Regions from separate parts of the Buttiauxella sp. JUb87 genome, predicted to be linked through region 2. Evidence: predicted binding sites of a transcription regulator. Region 2 holds the regulator's gene; each other region holds the start of a gene.
The links. Region 2 encodes LexA, which represses DNA repair genes until DNA is damaged. Its sites were predicted from a motif close to TNCTGTATGTACATACAGNA; they were not measured.
Positions count from the first base shown of each region.

Region 1: a site for LexA is predicted at 2,701-2,720, ahead of sbmC (DNA gyrase inhibitor SbmC). Genes of this name have one in related genera too.
Region 3: a site for LexA is predicted at 2,402-2,421, ahead of sulA (SOS-induced cell division inhibitor SulA). Genes of this name have one in related genera too.

Region 1 covers NZ_SNVY01000001.1:1,169,212-1,174,438, forward strand. Annotated here, with positions in the region: cobalamin riboswitch at 100-277, opposite strand; gene EC843_RS05600 (DUF496 family protein) at 581-901, opposite strand; gene EC843_RS05605 (FUSC family protein) at 1,057-2,115, opposite strand; gene sbmC (DNA gyrase inhibitor SbmC) at 2,206-2,676, opposite strand; gene dacD (serine-type D-Ala-D-Ala carboxypeptidase DacD) at 2,895-4,061, opposite strand; gene sbcB (exodeoxyribonuclease I) at 4,338-5,227, shown strand, end outside.
Region 2 covers NZ_SNVY01000010.1:85,803-91,029, forward strand. Annotated here, with positions in the region: gene zur (zinc uptake transcriptional repressor Zur) at 1-324, shown strand, start outside; gene EC843_RS21620 (CsbD family protein) at 467-676, opposite strand; gene dinF (MATE family efflux transporter DinF) at 967-2,301, opposite strand; gene lexA (transcriptional repressor LexA) at 2,370-2,978, opposite strand; gene EC843_RS21635 (diacylglycerol kinase) at 3,087-3,455, opposite strand; gene plsB (glycerol-3-phosphate 1-O-acyltransferase PlsB) at 3,582-5,227, shown strand, end outside.
Region 3 covers NZ_SNVY01000003.1:712,084-717,310, forward strand. Annotated here, with positions in the region: gene matP (macrodomain Ter protein MatP) at 1-337, shown strand, start outside; gene ompA (porin OmpA) at 440-1,510, opposite strand; gene sulA (SOS-induced cell division inhibitor SulA) at 1,871-2,380, opposite strand; gene EC843_RS15290 (TfoX/Sxy family DNA transformation protein) at 2,601-3,215, shown strand; gene yccS (YccS family putative transporter) at 3,212-5,227, opposite strand, start outside.

The DNA.
Region 1 (5,227 bases), on a different contig from region 2:
TGCCTTATCACTGTTTCGGCAAAGCACGGATGTCAGCACGTACGCGCACCCTGAGGCTGCACGCATCTGATGACAACTGACTTCCCACCGAAGGAGTTGTTGAGAATAAGGATGACAAGTCGGTCTTCTGGCTTAGCGTCTCTCTCGCCCGCCCTTCCCAATCATTAGATCAGTGGTTTTGCGGGTTCGTCGGCATCACAGCAGCGGGGGCTGCGGGGGATTGTCACCCCCTTCCCAGCCACGGACTATTTTGGTTAATCGCGTGGCATAAACGAGTCAGTTATTGCGAGCATGACCTTCAAAGCATCACACTCTTAAATATTTAAAAGCAGACACAGTGTAAAAGCTAATAGATTTCGAGAGTTGCGCTATGACAATTTTTACTGATTTTTTAATCTTTACGGTAAATGTCGCTGACGCGTATCTGCCCCCCAGAGACTGGGGATAAAAAAAACCGCCTGGCGGCGGTTGGTAACACTGTTGGAAAAACTCTGCGTAGGTCAGCTAAGCGAAGCGCCATCCGACAACACTGGCGCAAACGGTGGATGACGCTTTCGCTTATCCACCCTACGACAGCTAATTAATCGGCCTTGATTTCGCCCATTACTTTCAGTTTTTTGGAAATTTCACGACGCTCTTTAGACAGTTCAGCGTTTTTGATGATGTAGTCATCAACACGGTCTTCATAGTCGGTTTTCATGCTGGCGATGATGCCTTGAATAGCTTCAATGCTCATACCCGGTTTGATGTAGTCGCTCAGGTTATCAAGCAGCAGAACACGTTTTGAGTTATCGCGGATCTTTTTCTGTACGTCCTGGATTTCACGCTGCAGTTTGTTTTTGCGACGGAACAGACGCACGAACTCAAGCACGTCCTGGAAAGATGGTTTGATTGGTTCCATTTTTATACCCCTGCTAATTTCATACTCGGATTCGTTAAGACAGCCGCCATAAGATAACCTTAATGGTAGCGGCAGCCGCTGATAATTCATTGTTTCGCTATCTTAACCTCAATTGCTGCTGAATCGAAACCAGCAATTCACACCAGGCTGAGCAATTATTTGCGTAACGCGCGACAGATCAACTGCGACAGCAATTCTAGTTGACGAGCAAGTTCCAGACTCAGCCAGACGTAACCATGAATAGGCGTTTCCTGAAGTTTCCCATTTTGGCCATTTTGTATGAGCTCGCGCAACTCGCTGACGATTTCAGTCAGCTTTTCATTGTTCGCTGAAATCGTCGACGGGTTGCCATCGTGCAAGGCCAGTGCGATAGCGGCAAGCGTGCCCTGGGTCATTTGTTGCGTTTCGCGCAGCGTGTGTGCGTTGATCATCAGGAAGTGGCTTTCCCTTGATGCCCAGTAAGCGTTGACCTGCAACTCAAGAGTGCACACCAGATTGCGGCTGACGGTTTGTATCGCCTCGAAGATAGACTTTTGAATGTGCGTTTCTTTGCTGCTTGGCCCGATGAGTGCACGCATTCTTACGACATCACTCAACACTTTGTGTAAATGTTTTTCAAGCCTGGGGCGCTCTAATAAATTAGGTGAGAAGCCCGCGTTGTAAACCCGGCCAAAGGCGGTGACGAAGTTCGCCATTTGTATGCGCCAGTGGATAAAGGCGCGCTGCGGATAAATGCTGGTAAATAACATCGCCAGCAACGAGCCGAAGATAACATCGCCGCTGCGCCAAAGGGCAATTTCCATGTCTCCTGCCGGTGCGCCAACCACCACCGCAAGAGTGATACCAATCAGCAGAGCTTGATACGGGCGTTTCCCCAACGCCAGATAGCCGCAGATGAACATGGCAATGGCACACCACACCAACATCAGCGGTAGCGAGAACAGCTCAAGTTTTAGCGCCACAAGTCCCATGACTGCACCGCATATCGTCCCACCAATTCGCTCAAAGGCGCGTGGCACGACGTTGCCCCAAAAAGAGATCGGCCCCATGACCACCACAAGCGTGATCAACGGCCATGTCCCTTCGGGCACTTTCAGAAGATGAACAATAAGAAAGGTGAGAATAAAAGCCAGTGCGATGCGGATCCCATGCACGATACGGTAATTGCGGTATATGCGGATCTCAAATGGGCTTAGTGATTTGTCAGGACGCACACTCAGTTCCCCAGAAAATAAAAAACGGGATTGTACCTGTTTTTATGGAATGAACATCACAAAGTTAGGGGGCATAAGCCCCCTTTAGCATCAGACTTGATCTGCCACCGGAATATACATGTCTATTTCCCATACTCCACTTTCTGAACCATCGTTAAGATAGTGTTCGAAGCAGGGTTTTCCGGTTATCTGGTAGCTATTATTAGCAAGGACGCTGTCAAAAAACAGATTCCACGGCTTGGCAAAGTCGTTGTCATCCACGCGGGCGCGTGCCACCGCATACTGGCCGCCCTGGATGCTCGTCACAATCACGCCTTCACTGTTATCCGGCACGGTAAAGTTTTCAGCCACCGAGACCACGGTGTCGCAGCGCAGTTTTTCTGCGGGTACGACATCGGGATTGTCGTAATAAACCGCCAGCCATTCTTCCCCGGCTATCTGGTGAGTTTTGACCCACAGGGCAAGTTGCTCAAAGCCCTGATGGACCGTTTGTTCCCACGGCCCAACCATATGAAAACCAGCGACTTTACGTTCATTCACTTGTTGTACGTTAAATTCCATATGACCTCCTGACAGATTTAAAAATACTGTATGTTTATACACCACTCTTGTGCAGGGAAACAATCCATTGTCAGGGTGATGTGGTTGCTTTGCGAGCAGGATCGCTTTTTGAAAAACTTTCGCCTGTAGATCCGCCTGTAGATCGTAGTACAGACCAGCCGTTCAGATGAAAAAAAGGGCCGACATGACTGTCGACCCTTTTAACACTGATTAAGGAATTACAATTTGTGGCTCAGATAGTCGCTAAACCGCGACCATGTGCTGCCCTTTTTGACGCCCGTTAGCGTCACCAACGGCCAGTGGGCAATCAGCTTGTCGCGATCAAAAAGCTCGATTTCACCCACATGTTGGTTGGCAGCAATCGGCGCTTCGATCTCTTGCTTGTCGAGGACATATTTAGCTTTGATGTTAGGGACTTCAGATTTTGGCAGCGCCAAAAAAACATCCTGATTTGTACCAACTTCGATCTGTTTTTTATCACCGTACCAGATAGCCTCAGTACCAATTTTTTTGCCTTTATGCAGAACCTGTACGGTATCGAAATTATCCTGGCCCCAGTGCAGTAATTTCCGCGCCTGATCTTCGCGCCCTTTCGGGCTTTCAGCGCCCATGACCACCGCAATTAAACGGCGCTCACCGACCACGCTTGACGCAATAAGATTAAAGCCAGCGCTCGCAGTATGGCCGGTCTTCAGGCCGTCCACATTCAGCCCTTTGTCCCACAACAAACCATTACGGTTCTGTTGCGTGATGCCATTCCAGGTGAGGCTGCGCTCACTATACATGTGATAAAACTCGGGTTCACCGTGGATTATTGCACGCGAAAGTACCGCAAGATCATAGGCTGTGCTGTGCTGGCCAGGTGCATCCAGACCATGAACCGTTTCGAAGTGGGTATCGCGCAGGCGGAGCTGCTGCACGTATTTGTTCATCATCGCTACAAATTGTGGCTGCCCACCGGCGACGTAATCTGCCAGAGCAACACAAGCATCATTCCCTGAATCAATAATTAACCCGCGGCTGAGGTCATGGACTGTCAGTCGGTCACCCGCTTTCAGGAACATTAGCGACGAGCCATCAAATACCGGATTACCTTTTGCCCAGGCATCTTTGCCGACAGTGACCATGTCGTTTGCCGTGATGCGGCCACTGTCGATGGCACGATCGACCACGTATCCGGTCATCAGCTTGGTCAGACTCGCCGGGTTGCGTCGCACATGCTCATTTTCCGCTGCCAGAATTTGCCCGGTGGTGTAATCCATCAATACCCAAGAGCCCGCCTGAATTTGTGGAGGGGGTGGCGCATTAACAAAGGTATCGTCGGCAAAAGCGGAGTGAGCAGAAAGTGACAGCAAGGAACAGACAACAAACAGACGGATCTTCAACGATATACCCTCAGTAACAAAAAATTCAGCCGCCACTTTTACTGCAGTTTGCGACTTTTTTCGCAATTAAATTGCAAAAATATATGAATGAGAGCGCTCGCATACAGTTGAGGAATATACTATTCCGTCATCGCGAAGACTTCTTGCAGGGCGGTTAATGGTTTACCATTGGCGGTTGCAGTACCTGATAACAATGATTGGCACATGGAGAGGGTTTTAGTGGGATTTCAGTTTAATAACAGTACGTTAAACAACACTCAAGGGCGGGAGTAAACCGTGGATAAGACAACGCAACAACCGACCTTCCTTTTTCATGATTATGAAACCTTCGGTAAAAGTCCATCGCTCGACCGCCCGGCGCAATTCGCGGCTATTCGTACCGATGCTGAATTTAACGTGATTGGCGAACCGGAAGTTTTTTACTGCAAACCGGCGGATGACTATCTGCCACAGCCAGAAGCCGTGATGATTACCGGCATTACTCCGCAACAAGCGCTGGCGCGTGGCGTCAACGAAGCGGATTTTGCAAAACGCATCCACACCATTTTTACCCATCCAAAAACCTGCGTCGTGGGTTACAACAATGTGCGCTTTGATGATGAAGTGACGCGCAATATCTTTTACCGTAACTTTTATGATCCGTATGGCTGGAGCTGGCAAAACGATAATTCGCGCTGGGATTTGCTCGATGTGATGCGCGCCTGTTACGCATTGCGCCCGGAAGGAATTGTCTGGCCGGAAAACGAAGACGGTTTGCCGAGCTTCCGCCTTGAACATTTGACCAAAGCCAACGGCATTGAGCATGCGAATGCACACGATGCGATGTCTGATGTGTACGCCACTATCGCGATGGCACAACTAGTGAAAACCCGCCAGCCGCGCCTGTTTGAGTATCTCTACAGCCACCGTTCCAAACACAAACTCACCACGCTGATTGATGTTCCGCAGATGAAACCGCTGGTACATGTCTCGGGAATGTTTGGCGCGTGGCGCGGTAACACCAGTTGGATTGCCCCACTCGCCTGGCACCCGGATAACAAAAACGCGGTGATTATGGTCGATTTGGCGGGTGATATTTCTCCACTTCTGGAGCTGGATGCGGATGCGTTGCGCGAGCGGTTGTATACGCCGAAAGCCGCACTTGGTGATACTGCGGCCGTGCCAAT
Region 2 (5,227 bases):
CGTGCGCTCGATTTTCTTCTCGAACAAGGCTTTGTCCATCGCGTCGAGTCAACCAACAGCTATGTTTTGTGCCATCTGATTGATCAGCCGACTCACTCATCAGCGATGTTGATTTGCGACAGGTGTGGCGCGGTGAAGGAGCATAGCGCGGAAGGTGTGGAAGATATTATGAATCAACTGGCTGCCCAGTCAGGATTTGCTCTACACCACAATGTCATTGAGGCGCATGGTTTATGCAGCGCGTGTGCGGAAGTTGAAGCCTGTAGCCACCCGGAAGAATGCGGGCATGACCACACCATTCAGAGTAAGAAGAAGTCACGCTAGCCTGAACCCGAAATAATTCGAGTTGCATTGAAGCGGTAAGTGAATGCAGCCAAAAGATGTAGCTTGAAGTATGGAGGGGATCGGTACATCCATGTACCAGGGCAGGTTAGCCTATGAGAGTTAACACATCTGAGGGATGAGATTACCAGCGGTAATCGTTACGTTTTTCCCAATCAACGACTTCGTTCTCTGCCTGATCTTTCGCATATCCATAGCGTTCCTGAATTTTACCGACAAGCTGATCGCGTTTCCCTTCGATGACGGTCATGTCATCGTCTGTCAGTTTGCCCCATTTCTCTTTTACTGTGCCTTTGAACTGTTTCCAGTTACCGCCGATTTCGTCTTTATTCATAATAATATCCTCATCGTTCGGTTAAGAACTGCTAATAGTTAACAACGCCCAGGTGCTGCCGTTTGGCTGACACTCACTATCTGCTGGACGTGGAAATAATTGTAGTCAAGGATATGGCAGTGAGGGGAAAACTAAGAACATTGAACCACAGAAGTAACAGAAATGATGCTGACTTGCCCCAAAATCAGGTGGCAAATCAGCATACTGGAGTGCGATTAAAAGCGCGTCAGAAGTTGTAACTAACTATGAGTTGTAACTAACTATGAGTTGTAACTAACTATGAGCTGTAACTAATCAGGAGTTCCAGCCGGAAACCAGCTGTTATCCCGCCAATGGCGACGCCAAATCCATCCCAAAGACAGTCCGCGCAAAGCCAGGAACACAGCCACGGATAACCACAGACCATGATTTCCCAGATAAGGCACGGTGAGCAACGTCAGCCCAAATCCCAATGCCGCAACCGCCATGCTGTTGCGCATTTCCGTACCTCGCGTTGCGCCAATAAACATGCCGTCCAGCAAATAACACCAGACACCAACAACGGGCAAAACAATCTGCCAGTGCAAGTAGCGGTCTGCCTGTAGCTGCAATTCCGGGATAGAGGTAAGAAGCGAAACAATGTGCTCACCAAACAGCGCATACACAGCGGCGAACATAAGAGCGACTAAGCCCGCCTGGCGACATGCAGCGCCCCATACTTCGAGCAATTGACCACGGTTTTTAGCGCCAAACGCCTGCCCGGAATGGGCTTCAACGGCATAGGCGAACCCATCGAGCGCATAGGCGGTGAAGGTTAATAGCGTCATCAACACGGCGTTAACCGCGACGATTTCGCTACCTAACCGCGCACCAAAGATAGTGACTGAGGCGAAACAGACCTGTAGCAACAGCGAGCGCAGCATGATGTCGCGATTGAGTGCCAGCAGACGCCGCACATTCCCGCGCCAGGACTCTTTGAGCATCTCAAAGCTGATTCCGCGCAAACCCATGACCTTTTTCACCATCAGCAAACCAATGATAAACGTCGCATATTCTGCGGTGACGGTGGCGAGTGCCGCGCCCTGAACATCCATGTGTAGCCCCATAACCAGCCACACATCCAGCACGATATTCAGTACGTTTCCGACAACCAGCAAGATAACTGGCGCACGCGCATACTGAACGCCTAACAACCAGCCCAACAAGACCAGGTTGGCAAGCGAGGCTGGCGCACTAAGCCAACGTATTTCAAGGAATCGCCGGGCCTGCAACAAAACATCTTCATTGCCGCCGACGATATGCAAGGCCAGGGATATCAGCGGTTCACGCAGTAAGACGATCGCCACCCCTGCTCCTAACGCCAATAGCAAGGGCTGAACCAGTGCACGCGCTAAAGCAGAGGGATTATTGGCACCAAATGCCTGGGCAGTTAAACCGGTGGTGCTCATGCGCAAAAACAGCAACAGCATAAATAAGAAGCTGGTTGCCGTCGCACCAATAGCGACACCGCCAAGATAAACAGGGCTATCCAAATGACCAATTACCGCGGTATCAACAAGGCCCAGTAAAGGCACGGTGATGTTGGAAAAAATCATGGGTAAGGCGAGGCGCCAGAGAGCTCTGTCAGCCGTCGAGAAAAATCGCATGGCCAATCCAGGAAGAGATAAGAGAATTAAGACGATGATGCGCATTAAAGCGCATCATCTGGAGAAGTTTACAGCCAGTCGCCGTTGCGAATTACCCCAACCGCCAACCCTTCAATAGAGAAGTTATGTTCGCGCAGGTCAACCACAATAGGTTCAAATTCGCTATTTTCAGGCAGAAGATGAACGGTATTACCCTGCTGCTTTAAGCGCTTAACAGTCACTTCGTCGTCAATACGCGCCACCACAACCTGGCCGTTACGCACATCCTGAGTTTTATGAACTGCAAGCAGGTCGCCGTCCATAATACCGATGTCTTTCATAGACATCCCGCTAACGCGCAACAGGAAATCGGCATTTGGTTTAAACAGTGATGGGTCAACCTGGTAATGGCCTTCGATGTGCTGTTGTGCAAGGAGTGGTTCCCCCGCAGCAACACGCCCAACCAGCGGAATACCGGTAACTTCTTCCACCAGCAAGCGGATACCGCGCGACGCACCAGAGATAATCTCAATGACGCCTTTACGGGCAAGTGCTTTCAGGTGCTCTTCAGCGGCGTTCGGAGAACGGAACCCCAGACGTTGAGCAATCTCGGCACGAGTCGGTGGCATGCCGGTCTGGCTGATATGATCCCGAATAAGATCAAACACCTCTTGCTGCCTGGTAGTTAACGCTTTCATTCCGCCCCCTGGGTGTTTATACAGTTATGCTGTGAGTATATACAGTCAAAGGCGATTTTGGAACCACAAATTGAGCAAAAAACCAGGGACTTAACTATTCTGGAAAGATCATCGCAAATGCGGCCAAAGCAGTGTGACCCAGGTAATAACTGCGAGGATAATGGCGATTAATACGGCAGCAGACCCCATGTCCTTGGCCCGTCCTGAAAGCTCGTGGTAATCGGTACCAACACGGTCAACAAGCGCCTCGATAGCGCTATTGAGAATTTCGACAATCATGACCAGCACAACAGAACCAATCAGTAAAATACGGGTGATAGGGTCAACATCTAACCAGCAGGCGATGGCGATGGCGATGAGCGCGCTAACCCCTTCCTGGCGGAAAGCCGCTTCGTTAATCCAGGCTGCTTTGAGCCCTTTCCATGAGTAGCCTGCGGCTTTGATGATACGGGTAAGTCCAGTGGTACTGCTCGCCATTTTGGGAAACCTTTTCAAATTATTTGGGTCAATGCTTATCTATATTGCAACGCCACAGAAATCTGAGCCAGATTCTGATATTCTTGCGGCGAATTTGCATCATTAACCTGAGGCTTTACATCGTTTATGTCAGGCTGGCCAAGAATCTACTACAAATTACTTAATTTACCATTAGGCGTTCTGGTAAAGAGCAAGTCCATTCCGGCAGATCCACAAGCCGAACTGGGCTTAGATCCCACACGCCCGATTATGTATGTCCTGCCGTATAACTCCAAGGCGGACTTATTAACGCTGCGCGCACAATGTCTCGCGCATAACTTGCCCGACCCTCTCGAGCCGTTAGAAATCGACGGTGCGGTATTGCCGCGCTATGTCTTTATCCATGGCGGCCCGCGTGTTTTCACTTATTACACGCCAAAAGAAGAGTCGATCAAACTGTTCCACGATTACCTCGACTTACACCGCAGCAATCCAAATCTGGATGTGCAGATGGTGCCAGTATCGGTGATGTTTGGCCGCTCCCCTGGGCGCGAAAAAGGCGAAGTGAATCCGCCATTAAAGATGCTGAACGGCGTCCAGAAATTTTTCGCTGTTTCCTGGCTTGGGCGCGACAGCTTTGTGCGTTTCTCCGCTCCGGTTTCGCTGCGCCAGATGGCAACCGACCACGGTACAGACAAAAAAATCGCCCAAAAACTGGCTCGCGTAGCGCGTATGCACTTTGCTCGCCAGCGTTTAGCGACTGTCGGCCCGCGTCTGCCGGTACGCCAGGATCTGTTCAATAAGCTACTGGCCTCAAAAGCTATCGCTCGTGCAGTAGAAGATGAAGCGCGCAGCAAGAAAATCTCCCATGAAAAAGCCCAGCAGAATGCTGTTGCTTTGATGGAAGAGATTGCCGCTAACTTCTCGTATGAAGCCGTGCGTTTGACTGACCGCGTGTTAGGTCTGACGTGGAACCGTTTGTACCAGGGCATCAACGTTCATAACGCTGAACGCGTGCGCCAACTGGCTCATGACGGCCACGAGATTGTCTATGTGCCCTGCCATCGCAGCCACATGGACTACATGCTGTTGTCCTACGTGCTTTATCACCAGGGGCTGGTTCCTCCGCACATCGCAGCGGGTATCAACCTGAATTTCTGGCCAGCCGGCCCGATTTTCCGCCGCCTCGGTGCGTTCTTTATCCGCCGTACCTTTAAAGGCAGCAAACTCTACTCCACCGTGTTCCGTGAATATCTGGGCGAGCTGTTTAGCCGTGGCTATTCCGTTGAATACTTTGTGGAAGGTGGCCGTTCTCGTACCGGGCGTTTGCTCGACCCGAAAACCGGCACGCTGTCGATGACCATCCAGGCCATGCTGCGCGGCGGTACTCGCCCTATTACCCTGGTGCCAATTTACATTGGTTATGAGCATGTAATGGAAGTGGGGACTTACGCGAAAGAGCTGCGTGGCGCGACCAAAGAGAAAGAGAGTTTCATGCAGATGGTGCGCGGGCTGAGTAAGCTGCGTAACCTCGGCCAGGGCTATGTTAACTTTGGCGAACCGATGCCGCTGATGACGTTCCTGAACCAGCGTGTTCCAGAGTGGCGCGATTCAATCGACCCGATTGAGGCCATCCGCCCGGCATGGTTGACGCCAACGGTCAATGAAATTGCCGCTGAACTGATGGTGCGTATTAACAATGCCGGTGCGGCAAATGCCATGAACCTGTGCTGTACCGCGCTGTTGGCCTCGCGTCAGCGTTCACTTACCCGTGAGCAACTGACCGAGCAGCT
Region 3 (5,227 bases), on a different contig from region 2:
AGAAGCCGTTGATGAACTGCTACGCTTAGAAAATGAGCCTGTGCACGTGTTGAGCTGGATAGAGCAGCATATGAATCCAGAACTCCGCAACCGCATGAAACAAACTATCCGCGCACGTCGTAAACGGCACTTTAATGCCGAACATCAACATACGCGTAAAAAGTCCATCGACCTTGAGTATCTGGTCTGGCAGCGGTTAGCAGGGCTTGCTCATCGGCGAGGGTGCACTCTCTCAGAAACTATTGTGCAATTGATTGAAGATGCTGAGCGTAAAGAACAATACGCCAATCAGATGTCTTCTTTGAAACAAGATCTTCAGGCAATGCTCGGCAAATAATAGAGCGCAGTTGAGTTGATGCAGTGATTCATTTTGCTTTTCTGTTCCAGAACATTAAAAACAAAAAACCCCGCCGAAGCGGGGTTTTTTTATAACGGTAACTTATGCCGCAGGCTGAGTTACAACGTCTTTGATACCTTTAACTTCGATCTCTACGCGACGATCTGGAGCCAGGCAATCAATCAGTTTAGCTTTAGGAGCTACGTTATCACAGGTGCTGCCAGTAACTGGGTTAGATTCGCCCATACCGCGTGGGGAGATCTTGTTAGCTGGGATACCTTTAGAGATCAGGTAATCAACAACAGACTGTGCACGTTTGTCAGACAGTTTCTGGTTGTACTGGTCTGAACCGATACGGTCGGTGAAGCCCAGAACTACAACAGAACCATCTTTCGGGTCGAGGTTGCTCAACTGAGTATACAGTTGATCCAGTGCCTGCTGACCTTCTGGTTTCAGAGTTGCTTTGTTGAAGTTGAACAGAACATCAGACTTCAGAGTGAAGTGCTTAGTCTGTACTTCTGGAGCTGGAGCTGGAGCCGGAGCTACAACTGGAGCTGCATCATACTGGCCGAAACGGTAAGAAACACCCAGGCTCAGCATGCCGTTGTCTGGACGAGTACCAACGGTTTGCGCATCACCGATGTTGCTAACCCACTGGTAATCCAGGCGAGTTGCGATATCACGGGTGATTGCGTACTCAAGACCAACTGCTGCCAGCGGGGAAACGCCAGTGTCGTGTTCGCTGCGGGTAACGCCAGTAGAAGCGTAGTTACCTTTAGCGTCTGCACGCCATACCATACCACCCAGACGAGTGTAGATATCCAGATCGTCGTTGATTGGGTAGCTCAGTTTAGCAGCCAGTTGAACGCCTTGCGCTTTGAAAGCACCGTTATCAACGCTGCCCTTGTAAGGCATACGACCTAACCAGTCGTAACCCATTTCGAAACCAACGTACGGGTTAACCTGGTAACCACCGAATGCACCAGCACCCAGTTGGCTGCTGTGAGTTGGGCCATTGTTGTTCTGGAAACCGTTTCCGTAGAAACCGGTGTCGTGGAACTGGGACCAACCCAACTTACCACCTGCATACCAGGTGTTATCTTTCGGTGCGGCCTGCGCTACGGTAGCGAAGCCAGCCAGTGCCACTGCAATCGCGATAGCTGTCTTTTTCATTTTTTGCGCCTCATTATCATCCAAAAAGGCCATGAGCTTTAAAATCGCTCTAAAGCCCAGGGTTAAATCCTTCGCCCGAGTTTATGCTCACTTGTTACTCTACCGATCAATCGGTGTTATGGAAGAGCAACCCTGGCGAGCTAAAGTCTACAACGTAGTTGAAAACTTACAAGTGTGAAGTCCCTCAGGCATATGAAAAAAAACGATTTGAGTACACACTTTTTAACAACTTTGCGCGAAAAATAGGCTTCTTAAAACTGGCGGAATGCCGCCTGGAGCGGCTTGCAGCGGGGATTCTTCATAATTCACAATGAATTGTCAGCAGAGAAGAAAAAGTTCCAGGATTTCTCTTAAATTTACTTAATGATACAAACTAGAATGAATTTTTAGACCACTTCGTGGTCGACATCCTGTTTTTGAGGTACGAGTTGGACGCATAATAAAGCCAATTGCATTACCCATTTCAGCTGCTGATGATAGCTGAAAATGCTCTTCGTCGGTCAATTCTTCCGGTAACCAACCAATAACAACACTGTAATTTCCTGTCTGCAATGCTTTTACCATAGCATCTACGGTAAAAAGTGGATCTAACTGGCTTACCTGCATCACTTTTGTCAGCGGAAGACCAGCTGACTGCACCCACTGACGACTCAATTTCTGTTGTGGCGTTAACCACAACTGCCAGCGAGATTGCTGACCAAGCTGTTGCAGCAAGGGCAGCAACACTAACTGTGTAATCCAGGGCTGATCCTCGCTGTAGATCACTTCACTGATCAACCCTTTAATGTTGTTACCTGCTGATGACTGAGCCAATGAAGACGCAGAACCTGGAACAGTGGCAACGTGAGTTAGAACGTTATGTGATTGCATAGTTAATCCCGCCTGATGGGTTACTGTATGAATATACAGTAATGCCAGTTCGGACAAAGATCAATCTAAATTTCGGAAAGCATATCGCAATTTCGACATGTAAATCTGCGGAAAGTAAGAATGTGATTGCCGTCGCTCATCATGTTACCTATTTTCATATTACTGGATGCAGTTACACATTGTGATGATATGTTATGGATTGATATTTAAGGATATATTCATGAAGAGCCGGTCTTATGCAAGGATTCATCAATCAAAAGAATATCTAGCGCCATTAGGTGATATAAATTATCGCTCGCTATTTGGTGGCTATAGTTTGACCGTCGAAAATGTGGTGTTTGCCATGGTTTCTGAGGGAGAATTGTATCTACGTGCCTGCGAACAATCGGAAGTTTACTTTGTTGCAAGAGCGTCAGAGTCTCTGGTTTATAACAAACGTGGACGAGCCATTGCGCTCAATTATTATCATGTCGATGAAGGACTGTGGCGTGATCGGCAAAAGCTGTTGCAGCTTTCAACCGATGCATTGTTTAGCGCTCGCCGTGAGAAATCTCGCCTGAAGGCGCAACAACGTCTCAAAGATTTACCTAATTTAACTCACAGCCTGGAGATGATGTTGTGGGAAGTCGGGATTGCTGACGTGCGCACCCTTCATGCTTATGGTGCAAAACGGTCGTGGATAAAACTGAGACATTTGAAGAAAGGGCTAGGGGTACAAGTCTTGTTGGCTTTAGCGGGGGCTATTTGTGGTGTTCATGAAGCCGCACTCCCGGCGGCAACGCGCCGGGAGTTGGTCGAGTGGGGGCATCTTTACGCGCAACGACACACCCGTTAAGTATGTTGCTGCGACACAAGTTGTTGGAGACGTGATATTTCTGGTAACAGCGCAACCAGCAGGCCAATTTGTTGAAGCACTAACGGCTCTTTGCTATCCGACTGTGGCTCAAGCGAGGTTATACGCTCAGTAAGCCCATGCAGCGCCTTGTGCACCCGTGCTTCATCGGCAGGCAAATGATGAAGGGCATCATCGACATAACACACCGCATCATCAAGCAGCAGTAAAATATCTTCGTTGGTCAGTTGTTCGCGGTGCGCACCTAACGCTGAAATATAGCTGTTAAATGTGTGATTTAGGCATAGCAAACGAAATGCAGTCTCTTGCATCTCTCGCGAAACGCGCGGCTCAGATGACATGTTGGACACCACAGATGCCAGTTCTGCATCTTTGTTATGTGCATCCCGGCGCGCGATTCGATATTCAACACGATTATCCCGGCCTTGATGGTATTGCTCAAGAATCGCATCCAGATAGCGGCAGTTCGCATTAAATGCGCGCTCAACAACCAATGGTAGTCGACGGAAACGCCAGTCCGGCCAGATGAAACTCACCGCAGCCCAGGCGATAGCACATCCCAGCAGCGTATCGAAGATACGAGGCATAGCGACTTCAAACCCTTCACCCAGCAAGTTGAAACACAACAACACCAGTAACGTGATAAACATGGTGGCATGTGCATATTGCACATTGCGAAAGGCAAAAAAGAGCACGCCAGTAATCACGATTAAGACAAGCTGGCCTTCAATTGACGGTACAAAGTACAACACTGGTAGCCCTATCGCCACACCCACTAAAGTGCCGATGATACGCAATGCTAAACGTCGACGAGTGGCATTGTAGTTAGGCTGGCAGACAAACAGGCTGGTCAGCAAGATCCAATACCCATGTTTTAGCCCGGTAAACTGTATGAATGCGTAGCCGACGCAAAGCACTACCGACATACGAACCGCATGACGAAATAACGCTGACTCCGGTGTTAAGTTGCGTTTCAGACGCTGCCAGACATCGCCAAAGCCGGTAATGCGATCATCCGCAAGGCGGTTTTCGATATCACTGTGTGGTGCGGCAAGAGCTTGCTCGGATTCAATTGTCGCTAATTGCGCATCGATGGCACGCAAATTACTCACCAGGAAGCCAAGCGCTTTTAATTCACCAGCCAGATATTGGTCGGCATTCAGTCTTTCAATCGCCGCATCAAGATGCGTAAACGCACGTTCAAAACGTGGGTCGTGCTGGTATTTCTCGCGTAATAAAATTGAGCGCGAAAGTTGCAAGCAAGCCTGGGACTGCATAGTTAGCAGTCGTTGAAAGCGGAACATAATATCGCTGTAGCGGAATTTATCGCGTAGCGCCTGGTACTGGATATGCGAAGAGCTCGCGCGCTCGTGAATGTCCTGCGCAACAAAATAGTAATGCAATGTACGACGTGTGCCGCGTTGTCCGCGATCTCCGCGTAAACGAGTCAAGAGTGAGCCTTTGGTCTGATTGAGCATCGTGACCAGTTGACTGTTGGCCATCGCAAGCTCAAGCATGGGTGCCTGGTTTTCTTCTTCAATGTCGGGGTCGAACAGCATGGCTTTGACTTCGAGATAACGTGCGAGACTTTCATAGCACCGCGCCAGGTTATCTTGAAGAGGCCGAATAGGGAAGATTAGATGCCCGGCAAGTGTCAGCACGTTGTACCAGATAGCGCCAGCCAACAGCAGTATGGGTTGTTGATACCAGTGCTCGTATAAAGAAATACCGAGCATGGTATAAATGGCGATAAGTAGCGCCCCGAAGGCAATGGTGGCGTAACGCTGGCCCAGTCCGCCCAACAGAATGAACCCGCTAGTGGAAACCATTAGCCCGATGCCAAAAAAGATTGGCCACGGGTACAACAACTCAACTGATGCTGAAGCAATAAAGAAACTAATCAAAGTAATCAGAAGATTACGCAAACGCCCGGTGAGCCGGTCATCCAGGTCTGCGAGTGCGGCGGCAACTACGCCGAGCGTTAAGGGGATAGT